Regions from separate parts of the Arthrobacter sp. R1-13 genome, predicted to be linked through region 2. Evidence: riboswitches for the same ligand, from Rfam matches in the RefSeq annotation. Region 2 holds a riboswitch; the other holds the start of a gene.

Region 1 (7,908 bases), 200 kb from region 2:
TTGACCGTGTGAGGCCAGAGGCCTAGCGTCTCCCTTAACTCCACACTGCAAACCATGCAGACCGTAGCTAAGGAGAGGAACTATGCCGGAATATATGGATGTTCACCACAACATGAAAGGGCTGACCAGGGAGGACCTCCAGGCAGCTCATGCAGCTGATCTGGCCATCCAGGCCGAGGAAAACGTCAATTTCAAGAACGCATGGGCGGACCCGAAAGACGGAGTCATCTACTGCCTCTCAGAGGCCCCGTCAGCCGAAGCAGTCCAGCGGATCCACGAACGCACAGGTCACCGCGCGGACGAAGTTCATGAGTTGCCGCTGAAAGTGTGACTGACGGCGAGGCAGCTAAAGCTCAGAAAGCGGCAGATACCGGTTGTCCCGGCACCTGCCGCTTTCCTTTGCCCTGCGCTTCTGGAAGGCCGGACTAGGCAACCCGCACAAATGAGTAGCCCGAGAGCCAGGACAACGGATGAACAAGTGTTGCGTTGACATAGTTCATGCCGCTGCTGACGACTTGTCCGTTGCCGGCGTAGATCCCGATGTGCCCGGAGCTGATCACCAAGTCGCCGGGAGCGGGAGTTCCAACCACCGTTCCGTACTGGAAGAACTGCGTCGGGGCGAGGTCACCTACGCTCTTGCCGATGGAGCGGAGGGCACGTTCCACCAGAATGGTGCAGTCCTGGGTGGCGCCAATCTGGCCATAGGCGGCAGCCAGCAAAGCTGCCCCCGTGCCGCTGGCGGCCGCGGGAGCAGGCGCAGGCGCAGGAGCCGGTGCGGGCGCGGGCGCTGGAGCCGCGACGGGCTTGATGGAGGTAGATGCCAGGGACAGGGTGGGCGCAGCCGCCGACCCTGCTCCCGGAATCTGGATCTGGTTGCCGGGATAGATGATGGACGTCACCGCCAGGTTGTTGGCGGCGAGGACCGAGTTCAGGGTTACGCCGTAGCTTGCCGAAATGGCTCCGAGAGTGTCGCCGGAGACAACCGTGTGAACCTTTCCTGCGGCCGGGGCAACAGCTGCTGCCTGCACCGGTGCCGTTGCCTGGGCAGCGGTTGCGGCAGTGGCCCCGGTGGAGCCATCCGGTGCCTGGGCTCCAGCATGGGCGGGAGCCCCGACACCGAAAAGAAGGCCTGATACGGCGGCGATGATGAGGGCCGGCCTGCCCAGCCCTATAGCGTGGGACTTAGCCGAGGTCGACAACCCGCTCATGACGGTTGAGCCGGTAGGGGTGGCACGGTGGCGCGCCAAAATGGACTTTTGTGACATGGTGTTTTTGCCTCTCCCATGCCTGCGGGGTGAGCTGTCGGGTTCGGATGGGAGTTCACCCGGCCGGTCCACACCGCCGTGGGGCGGGGCGAAGCGACTTAACCCCTAGGACCTGACAAGAGGTCCGAGTGGAATCGTGGTTCCCCCGTCCCTGCCGCTGAAAAATGCGGACGAATCCCCGTCAGCGGCAGGGTTCGGCATACTGACGCGGGAATGCCCCGGCTGGAGCCGGGGGCACCACAAGAGAGTAACTTCTACTTCTGCCAGAAGTCACGTTTCGGTAACAAAACTTTTCGGCGCGTTACATATGCGTGCTAAACGGTGGCGGGGTCTGTATTGGAGCCACAGAGAACGACGGCGACCCGCTCACCTTCGGAAGGGACATAGGCACCGGACTGGAGGGCGGCGAAGGCAGCCGCGGCGCCATGCTCTACGACGACGCGGTAGTTGTCCCACAACCAAGAGCGAGCGGTAACGATGTCGTCGTCGGAAACCAGAAGGCTTGCTACGCCGGTACGGGACGCCACGGCGAAGGCGATCTCTCCGATCCGGCGTGCTCCCAGGGAGTCAGCTGCTATCCCCGAGACAGCAACATCAACAGGCTCTCCTGCCCTGAGTGCCGCGGAAAGAGTGGGGGCTGTGTACGGCTCGACGGCGAGCACCTTTGCCCGGCCTTCCACGGCTGCCGCCACCCCCGCCATGAGGCCTCCACCGCCCACCGCGATCACAACAGTGTCCACACCCTGGAGTTGTTCCAGCAGTTCAGAACCGACAGTGCCGGCCCCAGCGGCGATCTCCGGCTGGTCGTAGGCGTGGCAATAAACGGCCCCGGTCTCTTCCACATATTTTATGGCGGCCTCGTAGGCTTCGGCGTATTCGGTTCCGCCCTGGATCACGCTTGCTCCGCTGGCCACGAGTTTTCTGACCTTTACCGCCGGTGCGCTCTCCGGCACATATACAGACGCGGGGACTCCGAGCTGCTGGGCAGCATATGCGTTGGCAAGGCCAGCATTCCCACCGGAGGCGACGACGATGCCCACGTCAGGATTCAGCTCTCCCCGTTCATGGGAGGCAAGGATGCGGTTGAAGGCACCCCTGGCCTTAAATGTTCCTGTGTGCTGCATGAACTCGCACTTGAGCCACACCTCGCCCGGGAACATTCCGGAGTCAAGTTGGATCAGCGGCGTGCGGCGGACCCTTCCGGCTATTCTGGTGGCGGCTTCCTCAACGTCTGCGCGGCTGATCATGCTGACAATCGTATGGGCACACAGTAGATTCAAGCGCAGATGAGTGAGTGGATCGACCACAGTAGGGGATTCCCGTGGCAGAAGACTTCCCGCGTCGGAGCCAACGTTCTGGGTGGTGTTTTGCGGGCTGATCCAACAGCTGCTGCACCTTGCTCTGACTTTTTTCGCGGCGGCCATGCCTGGCGCGGGTTCGTCGCAGCACGGACATGAGCGCCTGGACCCGCAGTTGCCTGCGGTTCCCGCCGGACCTGCATCCTCACATTCCGGGGAACTGATGGTGGACGCCCATGTGGCAGCAGCGCTTTTGGCGGCGCTTTTTTGTCCAGGCTCCAGTCCCATGCCATGGTCCTGGAGGATCGTGACGGAGGTTGACGTGAGGGTTTGCGCAGGATTTCCACGACCTAAAGCAAGCTCAGTCAAACTTTCCTCAAGATTCTCCGCGCCTTCACAGATCTTCAAGTTTCGCATTTCTCCGCTGTTAGCGTGTCTCTTGTCGAGGCACCCGATCGACAAGATGGACATGAGGCGCTGGGGGCGCCGCAGCAGGTGAAGGCGCTTTCACGTCCCAAACCCGCGGAACCATGACCGGTTGAACACATCACCTGCCAGGCCTCACTCACGAACTTTTCAGCGATCCCGTCCTCCGGGAGCTGCAATTCTCGCGAGCCTTCCCAACATTCAGCTCTCATCACCCTTGGAGTTCCCTCATGCGCAAAAACTCGAAAAAAACTGCGGCCGTTGCAGCCATCGTCCTCCTTTCCGGAGCCGGCGCGGCCTATGCCTTCTGGTCCACGGGTGGCTCTGGAACGGGTACCGCCGCCACGTCCACCAACGTCCCTATCACGGCCGTGCAGACCAGCTTCATTTCGGGCTTACAGCCCGGCGGCGCTGCACAAACGCTGAGCGGAAATTTCACGAACGGCAACACCAGCCCTGTGTATGTTTCGAGCGTCACCGCCAGCATCTCCAGCGTCACCGTCAACGGGGTGGCAGCCGTTGGCTGCGACGCCTCCGACTACACCATCGCCAATGCCGCCATGACTGTGGGCACCGAGGTTCCGGCCGGCACGGCTAAGGGCGCTTGGACCGGAGCCACCATCGCCTTCAACAACAAGGCCACCAACCAGGATGCATGCAAAGGCGCCACGGTGAATTTCGCCTACGCCATCAGCTAACACCCTTTATCGTTCCGCTAATCCCAGGAGTTCCGATGACTGTCACCATGAGGAGGAACTGCACCTTCCGCAGCCGCCTGTTTCTTGCTCCGGCGACAGTCCTCGTCCTGGTCCTGACCACGGTGTTGTCGGTCGCGGGTGCAGCAGGCGCCTTATGGCTCGCCTCCGGGTCGGGGTCCGGAACGGGGACGACGGCGGTCACAGCCTCCGCTCTGGCCCTCACTCCGGGAGCGTCGGCGTCGGGCGTCCTGTATCCGGGTGGGAACGCCGACGTGCTCCTGACCATCAGCAATCCCAACACTGCGGCTGTGCATCTTGCCGCCCTCACCTTGGATCCTGACCAGGGAGCGGGCGGCTATGCCGTAGATCCCGGCCACTCCGGATGTACCCTGACAGCCCTGGCTTTTTCCAGCCAGTCAAACGGCGGTGCCGGTTGGACGGTGCCAGGCGCAGCAGGGGCGTCCAACGGAACCCTCGCTGTGACACTGGCGAACGGGTTGACGATGTCCGCCGACGCCAATAACGCTTGCCAAGGCGCCAGGTTCACAGTGTTCCTGGAGGCGCAGCCGTGAGGTTTAACCGCTGGAGACGGCTGCACTGGGTCATCTGTTTGCTGCTGGCTACCAGCCTGGCAGCGGGGGCCGCTTGGGCATACTGGAGCGCAGAGTCCCTCCCGGGAGGGGGTGGAGGGGCAACAGCAGCGTCCGTCAACCGAGGCACGGTGCCGACTGCCGTCGTCGTCGGCCATTCCGTCACCCTCAATTGGGGCGCAACAACCCTGACCACGGGAACGCCGGTGAGTGGTTATCTCGTGAAGCGCTATTCGGGAACCAGCGAACAGACTGTCCTGGCGGGCTGCGCCGGCACCATCACGGTCTTGACCTGTACGGAAACCGGTGTCCCCGCGGGGATCTGGACCTACTCGGTCACCGCCTTGTTCGCGGCGAACTGGGCGGGTGCGGAGAGTGACCGCAGCGCTGCGGTCACAGTCCAGAACGGCGCTCCCACCGCCGCTGCCGACAACTATGCCCTCACCGAAGATTCACCATTGAGCGTCACTTCCGGAGCTGTGCTGGCCAACGACGCCGATCCGGAAGCTGATGCACTCTCTGCTGTATTGGTCACCGGGCCTGCCCACGGCACGATTGCGCTCAGCGCCGACGGGACGTTCACTTACACGCCGGAGGCTAACTTCAACGGCACTGACACCTTCCGCTATAAGGCCAACGACGGCGGCTCAGATTCCAACGTCGCCAGCGTCACCCTGACGGTCGGTGCGGTTAACGACGCTCCCGCGAACATCATCCCGGCCGCCCAGCAGACCCCGAAGAACACGAGCCGGGTGTTCTCCTCCGCCAACAACAACCCCGTGTCAGTCAGCGACGCCGATGCTGCGGGCTCCACCGTGCAAGTGAAACTGACAGCGGCCTCCGGCGCCGTGACACTGCCTGTTCTCACCGGTCTGACGTTCTCAGCCGGCGACGGTACCTCGGACGGCACCATGACGTTCACTGGCCCGATTGCCACCATCAACAGCAGGCTGTCCGGGCTCACTTTTGTTCCCGCAAGCAACTTCACCGGCGCAGCCAGCCTGCAGATCGTCACCAGCGACCTTGGCAACACCGGCACCGGCGGAGCCCTCTCCGCCACCGGCAGCGTCACCATCAACGTCAGTGCACTGGGGATTTTCGCCGTCAACCAGGATGTGGGAGCACCCCTTCTTGCCGGCTCCAGTTCTTACTCGGGCGGCACGTACACGGTTGCCGGGAGCGGCTCCGGCATCTGGAACAGCTCGGACCAGTTCCAGTTCCTCTCCCGGCCAATGACCGGCGACGGCAGACTCACAGCCAAGGTCGTCTCGCAGAACCAGTCCCCTGTAACCGTTGGCCCGGCCAAGGCAGGAGTGATGTTCAGGCAGACAACGGCCGCCGGCAGCATCCACGCAATGATGGACGTCATGAAGTCCAACGGTTCCGAATTCCACTGGCGGCTGGCCACTGACGGAGCGTCAGGAGCCACCACCGTAACGGCCGGAATCGCCGCTCCGTATTGGGTACGGATCACCAGGATCGGCAAACTGGTCATCGGTGAGAGGTCGGCCAACGGCGTTACCTGGGTTCAACAGGGCGCGTCCCAGACGGTCACCATGGGCTCGGCCATTCAGGCCGGACTCGCCGTGTCTGCCGTCAGCAACGTGAGTGTCAATACGGCTGTCTTCGACAACGTGTCCCTGACAACGCCACCATCAGCGGTTGGTGGCAGCTACACCACCAATGAGGACACCGCCATTTCCGCCAGCGCTCCTGGCGTTTTGGCCGACGATTCAGATCCTGAAAGCAATTCCCTGACCGCAGTCCTCGTCTCGGGAACGCCAGGCCTGACGCTCAACAGCGACGGTTCGTTCAACTACCTACCGCCGGCAAACTTCAGCGGCGTGGCCTCGTTCACGTACAAGGCGAACGACGGCGTCTTCGACTCCAATACGGTGACCGTGAACATCATCGTGAACCCGTCCAACGAGGCGCCCAGCTTCATCATGGGCGCGGATCAGACCGTTCCCAGCAACTCCGGCAGCCAACTGCTTCCCTCCTGGGCCACTTCGATCTCAACCGGCGCCGGCGAATCCGGGCAAACGGCCAGCTTCACGGCAACCAACAACAACCCCGCGCTGTTCACTGTCCAGCCCTCGGTCAGTGGCACTGGCACCCTCAGCTATACGTCGGCGCCCCAGGCTGCAGGAGTCGCGACCGTGATTTTGAGCCTTCAAGACAACGGAGGTACTGCATTCGGCGGATCGGACACCAGCCCCGTGCAGACGTTCACCATCAGCGTCGGGGCAGCCCCGCTTCTCGCTACCACCGGCACGGGCCTTGCCTACACGGAAAACGGGAGCAGTTTCCTCGATTCCGCAATCACCATCAGCGACGCCGACAGCCCCACCCTCACGTCGGCGGACGTCACCCTAACCACCAACTACGTCAATGGCCAGGACGCGCTCGCCTTCACCAACCGGGCTGGAATCACCGGCACGTGGACCGCTGCCTCAGGCGCCCTTGCCCTCTCCGGAACTGCGAGCGTTGCAGATTATCAGGCGGCACTTCGCTCCATCACGTATTCGAACAGCAGCAACAACCCATCAACCGCACCGCGCACAGTCTCATTCACTGCCAGCGACGGGATCTTCACCAGCATCCCCGCCACCAGAACAGTCTCGGTTACTTCGGTCAACGACGCACCCGGCAATACGGTGCCGGCAAGCCAAACGACGTTCCAGAACACCCCGGAAGTGTTCACTATCAGCAACGGCAATGCCATCTCCACAGCCGATCCCGACGCCTCCTCGGCTCAGGTGCAGCTGATAAGTACCAACGGCACCAGCACGCTCTCAGGCACTGCTGGCCTGACCTTCACAACCGGCGACGGAACTGCCGATGCCACCATGAGCTTCACCGGCACAATCACCGCCATCAACACCGCACTCGCAGGGCTGCGCTTTGCTCCTCAATCCAACTTCACAGGCACCGCCACGCTGCAGATGCTGACCAGCGACCTCGGAAGCACCGGCAGCGGAGGAGTCCTCACGGACAACGACACCTTCAACATCATGGTCACTCCCGGCATCTTCACGGACATCATCAACGTGGGCGCGGGAACGGCCGGCCCGACGTCGTCGACGTATTCAGCGGGGACGTACACAGAGGTGGGCAACGGGGCTGACATCTGGCAGCAGGATCAGTTCCATTACCTCTACAAATTCTGGACCGGCGACGGGACGATCATCGCCAGGGTCACCTCGTTGAGCACCTCCCACAAGGGCGCTAAGGCCGCCGTGATGTTCCGCGAAAGCGTCAACACCGACAGCAAGCACGCCATGATGGCTCTGCAACCCCCTACAGGCGGTGGCGCTGAATGGGCTTACCGGAGCAGCGGCACGCAGACAAACTACACGTCGACGGCGGGCATAAAGCCCACGTACTGGATCAAGCTGGTGCGCTCCGGGGACACCTTTACCGGTTTCACGGCGCCGGACGCGTCCGGGACCCCGGGTACCTGGACGCAGCGCGGCACGCAATCCATCCCCATGCCGGGCACCATCCTGGTGGGTCTGGCGACGTTGTCGCACAGCGCAACGCTGACTACCACCGCCACCTATGACAACGTCATGGTTCAGTAGTTTGGTGGCTGTAGTTACGTCGCAGCTGAATCGGGTGACAGGCCGAT
Region 2 (7,908 bases):
CCAGTGGTGCCGGGACCAGTTGCGACGCGCCGGACATGACACTCGAGGAGACCGAGCCGGTCTGCTGCGGCACTTCCGAGCCTGTGCTCGTAGGCTTCCCCACAGGCCTCTCCCATGGCCGCGTCGGGGACCAGTAACCCGAGTATCCATCCGCGGGCCGATCCACCTGAAACAGCCTCCGTTGGAACACATCAAGGCAAGGAAGAATCAAGGCATGACCGATAACACCAATACATTCAGTGAGCCGTTCAGCGGGCCACACAGCAAGACCCCGAGTGTCCTGTTCGTCTGCAGCAAGAACGGCGGCAAATCGCAGCTTGCCGCCGGGCTCATGAATCAGCTTGCCCAAGGGACCGTCACAGTCCATTCTGCCGGCACCAAGCCAGGCCAATCCCTGAATCCGCAGTCCGTGGAGTCCCTGGCCGAGCTCGGCATTGACATCGCAGGCGAGCATCCCAAGCCGGTCACCGATGAGGTCCTGGACGCTGCCGACGTCGTCGTCATTCTTGGCAGCGAGGCAAAGCTGGAGCCCCGTGAGGGGAAGCGATTCGAAGTGTGGGAAACGGACGAACCCTCCACACGGGGTATCGAAGGAATGGAACGCATGCGGCTGGTCAGGGACGATATCAAGGCCCGCGTCCAAAAGCTGTATGTGGAGCTGGCCAAGGACTAGCAGATGCCTGCCCTGGCAGTAAGGCGGACACTGGCAGCGGAAGGTGCCCCGCGGGCGGACTCGCCGCGCTGTGCATCACCCAGACCACCAGTTGGGGCATCCTTTACTACGCGCTGCCCGCGCCGCTGACAACCGTCACCGCCTTGGCTCATGGCGGCTGAGGAATGGCCGGAAGGCCCGATCGTCCTCGGCGTCCACTGGAAGTTCTCCGAACAACTGGTCCGCACCGCGGCTGGCCTTGCCGACGACCTGGGGCAGCACCTGGTCTGTGCCTTCGTGGATCCTGCCAGCTACCTCACCGAGTGGGAGGGGGACGGCCAACGCACAGCATTGTCACTCGATCCCGTGATCAATGAAGAGTCAGATTTCCCGTCGGGGCAAATGTTGCGGAGGCTTGAATTAGTTCTTGGTAATCCGGGGGAGAGATGGTCCTTCCGGGTACTGAACGGGGACGTTGCCAAAGCACTCGGACGTCTAGCAGAAAGCACTGACGCCTCGTTGCTCATCCTCGGGGCAGCCAAACCTGGAATCCGCGCTGATGGAAAGGATTCTGGAGGGATCGGTTTCAGCTGCGCTGACCCGCAGCCAGAACAGACCCGTCCTCATTGTCCCGGTTATGGAATAGCAAAGGTTCGAGAGTGCTGAACCGGTGCACTCAGTTTGTGTCTGCCCCGCGCCGTGTGGGCTTTATCGCGTCTATCGGATTCTCCTGGATGACCGGGTTCTCCTGCTTGGCCGAGTGTTCGTCGAGAATTGCAAGGTGTGAGTTGAGGTCCACCAGACCGCTCGACGCGTCAACGTCCCAGCGGTCCCGCCAGCGGTGATGCCCCTTATGCTCCACAAGCGCCCCCATCGTCAGGAATAGGCGACACCTTACTTGCCCCACCTCAAGGTGATAAGGGGAACCAACTGCTGGTCCGGCCAGCATCTAAGCGGAGTCCATCCCATCATCATGGGCCCCGATGCGACGCCGGCTCCCCTTGATCAATATACCCCGCGGGGGTATATTGATGGTGTTGTCAGTGAAGTGGTTTGTCCCGGCGGGGAGCGTTGACTCTGCCTTTACAGCCGTTCAACCCCAACACCCAAATACCTCTTGGCGTTAGGAACTGGCATGTCCGGAATTGAGTCTCAAAACCGTCACCACCACGAGCATGGAGATCACCAGCTCGACGGCGGCGAGCACCACGAGCACGACCATCACCAAGAAAAGGGTCACCACCACCACGAGCATGCCAACCACCAGCACTCTGGGTCGGGGCAGACCTACAACGTGGAAGGCCTGGACTGCGGACACTGCGTCGAAACTGTCGAGAAAGCTGTCGCAGCCGTGCCCGGCGTCGATTCTGCGACAGTTGATCTGGTGCCGGATGGTGTGTCTCATCTGACGGTATCGGGAACTGCCGATGAAGCCGCGCTCCGCGATGCCGTTACGGCAGCCGGATACAGCTTTAGCAGGTAAATGCTCCCTCCGGAGCCGGGGCAGAATCTGCTCCGCTCGCCGCCTCAGACTTCACTGGAGTTCCATGCCTGTCACGCCCACAAAGCTTTCCCGCTCCGCAGCCCTGAAGGCTGGCGCCGTCGCAATGGTGCTGGCATTGGCTGCCTGCACACCGGCCGCTGAACAGTCCCCGGGGGTGTCATCAGCCCGTGATGCGGACAGCGCCCTGCCCAGTGCACACATCCATGGGTTGAGCGTCAGCGGTGCCAGTGGCCAGGTTCTTCTCGCGACCCACGACGGGCTGTTCGATGTGACAAAGGAACCGGCCACGAAAATCGGTGCCACCAATGACCTGATGGGCTTCACAGCCGGCCAGGGCGAGGGCGTCTTCTACGCCTCTGGCCACCCGGGTCCAGGCTCTGCCATGCCCAACCCCCTCGGGCTGATCAAATCCAGCGACGGAGGCAGAAGCTGGGAACAGCTGTCCCGCCAAGGGGAATCGGACTTCCATGCGCTTACCACCACCAAATCCGGAATCGTTGCCTTTGATGGGGAACTGCGCACCAGCCCCGACGGCAAGACCTGGACAACACTGGCCCAGGGCTTCGTCCCGGCCGCCTTGGCTGGGCACCCCGAAAGTGACATTGTTCTGGCCACCACGACTTCGGGCATACAGCGCTCCATCGACGGCGGCACAACCTGGATGCTGAACGAGTCTTCCCCGCTGATCCAGTACGCCGCCTTTGCCCACTCAACGGAGGCCGTCGGCGTCGAACCTGACGGGACGGTTCACTACTCAGCTGATGCTGGCGCGACCTGGACGAGAAAAGGCCGGATTGACGGCCAAGTCCTGGCGATAGCCGCCGTCAAAGGTTCAGACGGAAATCCCGGGATCTGGGCAGCCATTGATGGGGGGATCCTGGTGTCCACGGACGGCGGGAGCACATTCAGGCCTGCCGTCTCTCCCTGAAGGGCACGAAAAGTAGGAGGTGATCGCAGCTACTCGGGCGCTGCTCGAATCCTGCCGGATAGCAAGCGGTGTTAGTGACGAGGAGTGCGAAAAGCACGCCGGGATGCACGAGCACTGCAGAATCTGTGCTGAGGCTTGCCGATGTGAAGCGGCCTGCACAGACCTTTTGACGTCCCTGGCCTGACGCTACGAGGCCGATCCGATTGGTATCTCCGCTACATGTAGGTGGCGGGATCGACTGTCTGGTCGTTGAGCATGACCTCGAAGTGCAGATGGCAGCCAGTGGAGTTGCCGGTTGTTCCGACGCCAGCAATCTGTCCGCCCTGCGTCAGGGTCTGCCCAACGGAAACGCCGATTCTGTCCAGGTGGTTGTACGTGGTCTTCAGTCCGTTGCCGTGCTCGACGACGATCCGGTTTCCGCCGCCGTACGGACTCCACCCGGCCTCCGTCACTGTTCCCGCAGCTGCCGCCAGAACAGGGGTTGAACACTCTCCGGACAGGTCCATGCCTGTATGCATTTCGTCGAGCGCCCCGGTCAGGGGATTGACACGGAAGCCGAACGGAGAAGTCACGCTCATCGAGGCCAGGGGAGCCCGCAGGGTTGGTGAAGGGGCAGCAGCCGCTGCCTGAACAGGAGCGGGTGCAGGTGCCGGTGCTGGTTCAGGTGCCGGTGCTGGTTCAGCTTGCGGTGCAGGGACGGAGCTCACCTGGGGGCGGTCAAAAGCCAGTGCTGATCCGGCATCTGCAGCCACCGCCGGCTGGGTAGCGGGGGAGAGCACTGTCCCGGCCGCGAGGTCCTGTGCCGCCGATAGCAGGCTGGGCTGGGCGTGGGCATTGGAAAGGGCGGTTAATGCGAACATCCCCGTTACCACCGCCGCAATTCCCAACTTTCGGCCGCGATCCCGCAGGGTCGGAGCGGAGGATGAGGCCGCCCGGTGGCTGCCCTTGGCGGACGTGGAGGCAAAAAGGGCATGGCGTTGGCCGTGTTTATCTTGGGAAGGCAAAAGTAAGTCCTCTCTGCGCCGGCGAAATTAGCTGTCGGATTCGGACGAGTGGACTGTCCGGCCTGCCCTGCCGGACGCCTCGAGGCGTGCAGCTACTGGGCCAGGCTTCACCCCAAGACGCGCAAAGGCATCATCAGTGGGTTTTCCGCCCCCGCCAAGGGAAGTAAAAGTTTCATGGACCGCCGGCGGGGTTTGGCGAGGCGGTCACACGCATACCCAACGAAGGTATGTGGTCCCTCTATGTAAGCAAGAAAAACGATGCGTTACAAATCCGTTATCAGAATAAGGTCACGTTTCGTCTTGCTGCAGGGTAGGATGCAGCGGCTCCGGGTGCCGACGTCGCTCCACCCACCATGAATACCGAGATGCCTTAATGGTTGCTTGGCCTACGATTGGCTGCGTGAAGATCGGAACTCTTGTCGCAGCGATGGAAAGGCGCCAGGTCGGGTTGTATCTGGCCGCGATCATCGTCGGCGGAGGAGCTGGATCATTGGCTCCTGACTCGGCCGGGGTGCTGGAGCATGCAATCAATCCCGTCCTTGGCCTGCTGCTCTTCGCCACATTTCTCGGGATCCCGCTTGCCTCGATTGGTACGGCCACACGCGATCTGCGGTTCATGTCAGCGGTGCTGATACTGAATTTCGCTGTTGTGCCCGTGGTGGTGTTTGCCCTCACCCGTTTCATCGCGGGAGAGCAGGCGCTGTTGGTCGGTGTCCTCCTGGTCCTGCTGACACCCTGCGTCGACTACGTCATTGTGTTCACCGGTCTGGCAGGCGGGGCCAGCGATCGTCTCCTGGCCGCGGCGCCGGTGCTGATGCTGGTGCAGATGCTCCTGTTGCCGCTGTACCTGATGGTTTTCGTTGGCCCGGGGATAGCGTCAGCAATAGATCCTGCACCCTTCGTTCAGGCGCTGGTGGGGCTCATCCTGTTTCCCTTGGCCCTGGCCGCACTGACGCAGGCCCTGGCCCGGCGGGCGTCACTGGGCCGGGCGATCATGGCAGTGATGCAGGCCCTGATGGTCCCTCTGATGATGGCAACCCTGGCGGTCGTTGTCGGCTCCCAGGTTGTGGGAGTGCGGCAGGAGCTGGGCGCCCTGCTGGCCGTTGTCCCGCTGTATGCCGCTTTCCTGATCGCTATGGTGCCCCTGGGCCTCCTTGTGGCCAAGCAGGCGCACCTCGACGTTCCGGCCACGCGTGCCGTGCTTTTTAGCGGGGCCACCCGGAATTCCCTGGTGATTCTTCCGCTGGCACTGGCTTTGCCTGGCCCGTTGGCCCTGGCAGCGCTCGTCGTGGTGACCCAGACTCTTGTCGAACTCATCGGAATGGTCCTCTACGTCCGGCTACTGCCGCTCATCGTCCCTGAAATTAAACGCCAACAGCTCACTTGAGCCTTCTACACCTGGCAGCAAGATCAGGAGCCGGTGCCTCAAGCGCAACCACCGGTAGCGGAACCACCGCTAAGCGGACTCACTGGCGGACTTCTTTCATCGCCGCTTCGAACGCCGGCAGGCTGCGCTCGATCATGTCCTCGTTGGCAGTGAGGGAGATCCGGAAGAAGCCCGGCGTCTCGAACAGCACGCCCGGCAAAACGAAGACGTCCCTGCGGGCAAGTGATGCGGTGAAGGCCTCGTCGTCAGGAATAGGGGAGGGGACATAGAGGTAGAACGTGCCTTCCGGACGCCAGATGCGGTAACCCATCCCACCAAGTTCATCAACCAGTCGGTCCCGGCGGCGCTGCAGTTGATCAATAGAAATGGAGAACTTCTCCAGCTCAGGAAGCGCGTGCTGCAGCAGGGCATTGGGGTACACCCAGCCCATCGCCACCTGCAGGCTGGTGATGGCCGGGGCCATCTCTTCCCGGTGCGGCATGGTGGGCGGAAGAGCCAGATAACCCACCCGTTGACCCGGGGAGAGGTGGGTCTTGCCATAGGAGTAGGCCAGCAGCGTGTGCGCATAGAATTCCACGGGGCTGTGGAAGCGCAAACCGTCGAACACAATCCGGTTGTAGGGCTCGTCTGAGATGAGGTAGATCCGCCTTCCGATCCTCACCGAGGCGGCTTCCAGTAGTTCCGCCAACCGGAGCAGCAGTTCGGGCCGGTACACCCGCCCGGTCGGATTGTTGGGCGAATTGACGATCACAACCCGCGTCCGTTCCGTAATGGCTGCCTCGATGGCGTCGAGGTCAAGGTCGAACGTGGTGGTGTTGATCTTGACTTTCACCGGTACCAGCCCGGCTTCAAGGACCAGAGGCTCATACAGGAACCAGGGCGGCAGGCTGTAGATGACTTCGTCGCCCGGATCGGCCACCGTCTTGAGCGCCAACGCGATCGCGGCGAAGCCACCCGTCGTGAGGTAGATGTCGTCCGGCCGGAAAGGCACATCCAGCAGCCGCTGCAGTGACTCCGCCGCTGCTTCCCGGGCGGCCTCGCCATTGGTTTGGTACGCGAACCACTGATCATTCTGAGGCGTCAGAGCGTCCCGGAGGGTATTGACGTAGCGGTCGGCTGGCATCTGGTGCGGATTCCCGAAAGTGAAGTCGCAGCCCGGCGCCTGCCCGTGCCCGCGCGAGCCATATTCCTTGATATAGGCCTCAACCCGGCGGAAGGAGGGGATCGATGCCAATTGAGCAGCGCGGGCAGATACCGCGGCAATGTCCTGGGCTGTTGACGTGGGATCGTTCATGTCTGCACTCCTGTGTATGGCAGCCTGATGTGGCGGCAGTCGGGTGGACAGCGCGCTGCTGAGCCAGTGGAGGCCGTGCTGGGACCCATTCTCGACTTCAGCAAAGTTGATGTAAAGGCCCTTGGCAAAGGCAAAAGCCAGGTGTCCCCAAAGGAGATTACGACGGCGGCGGTTCCGCGCCGCTGACCGCCAGATGGCGGTTCGCGGGAACCCCTTTGAGCTCTGCTGGCGGTTAGAATCGCTGAACGAAATGCCTAGGCTGAATCACGTCACAACGCGGCCCGGTCAAGCACCAGCCCGGTGGCCGCTTCCCGCCGGGCAGTAGTGCTCCGCTTCTCCACAACAGAGACGGACGCCCAGAATACACAGCCCGGGTCGACGGCGGGTGTTGGCCTGGCTATGACCCCGGAGTCGTGACATCCCAGCCGAAGGCCCTCGCGCTGCTGGACTCCATCGCGGAAAACACCAGCCTGCGAACTGTCGCCGAAGAGATCGGCCTCCACCACTCCAGTGTCCAGACACGGGCAGCTGAATACTCGACCGCGTTGGGTTTCGACATCCGCCCGGCCGCCGGACGTGTCCGCTTGTCCCTGGTGCTGACGCTGTGGAGACTCGCGGCCCACGCGTAAGAGCACTCGTCGACCAATTCAGCGCATCGCAAGTACGGAAAGCAATAATCAGCAGTTAGTGTGCCGTCCGGGCATAGCCGCAACCCGGCTTAGTCGTTGACCAGCTGCAGGATCCCGGCTGAGGTGAGACGGGCAGCAAACCCGCTGGCGACGTCGGCAATTTCAGCTTCTGCGGTCCGCCGGCTGCCGTCCACATCCATGTTGAGGACCGTGGGTGCAAAGCGCACGTGGGTGGCGTCGTCGATGCCGATGAAGTTCAGCCAGTCGGCAAAGAAGGTGCTGCTGAAGTCCTGGCCGAATGCCGGCGCCACCCCCGGCCGGTACACGCCGCTGGTGTGGATGGCGAGGGCCTGCTTGCCCTCCATGAGGCCTTTGTAGCCACTTTCGGGATCAAAACCGAAGCTCCAGCCCGGCTGGGTAACGATGTCGATCCACTGTTTCAACGCGTACGGAACACCGGCGTTCCACATCGGGATGTTGAAAACGTAAGCGTCGGCGTCGGCGAACTGG

The links. A riboswitch is a leader RNA that binds a small molecule or an ion and turns the genes downstream of it on or off. The one in region 2 is predicted to bind cyclic di-AMP.
Region 1: linked by a shared signal. The riboswitch ahead of M1D88_RS17495 (LysM peptidoglycan-binding domain-containing protein) and the one ahead of M1D88_RS18355 (M23 family metallopeptidase) in region 2 are both predicted to bind cyclic di-AMP.

The regions. Positions count from the first base shown of each region.
Region 1 covers NZ_CP096420.1:3,770,143-3,778,050, forward strand. Annotated here, with positions in the region: gene M1D88_RS17490 (SCO4226 family nickel-binding protein) at 83-331, shown strand; gene M1D88_RS17495 (LysM peptidoglycan-binding domain-containing protein) at 426-1,265, opposite strand; cyclic di-AMP (ydaO/yuaA leader) riboswitch at 1,270-1,471, opposite strand; gene M1D88_RS17500 (threonine/serine dehydratase) at 1,580-2,512, opposite strand; gene M1D88_RS17505 (hypothetical protein) at 3,220-3,687, shown strand; gene M1D88_RS17510 (hypothetical protein) at 3,723-4,259, shown strand; gene M1D88_RS17515 (tandem-95 repeat protein) at 4,256-7,861, shown strand; gene M1D88_RS17520 (TetR/AcrR family transcriptional regulator) at 7,876-7,908, opposite strand, start outside.
Region 2 covers NZ_CP096420.1:3,971,736-3,979,643, reverse strand. Annotated here, with positions in the region: gene M1D88_RS18390 (FAD-dependent oxidoreductase) at 1-137, shown strand, start outside; gene M1D88_RS18385 (arsenate-mycothiol transferase ArsC) at 215-673, shown strand; gene M1D88_RS18380 (universal stress protein) at 824-1,318, shown strand; gene M1D88_RS18375 (hypothetical protein) at 1,329-1,514, opposite strand; gene M1D88_RS18370 (heavy-metal-associated domain-containing protein) at 1,788-2,135, shown strand; gene M1D88_RS18365 (F510_1955 family glycosylhydrolase) at 2,200-3,084, shown strand; partial or broken gene M1D88_RS18360 (four-helix bundle copper-binding protein) at 3,116-3,268, shown strand; gene M1D88_RS18355 (M23 family metallopeptidase) at 3,300-4,088, opposite strand; cyclic di-AMP (ydaO/yuaA leader) riboswitch at 4,093-4,264, opposite strand; gene M1D88_RS18350 (arsenic resistance protein) at 4,516-5,475, shown strand; gene M1D88_RS18345 (aminotransferase class I/II-fold pyridoxal phosphate-dependent enzyme) at 5,555-6,769, opposite strand; gene M1D88_RS18340 (hypothetical protein) at 7,183-7,398, shown strand; gene M1D88_RS18335 (FMN-dependent NADH-azoreductase) at 7,488-7,908, opposite strand, start outside.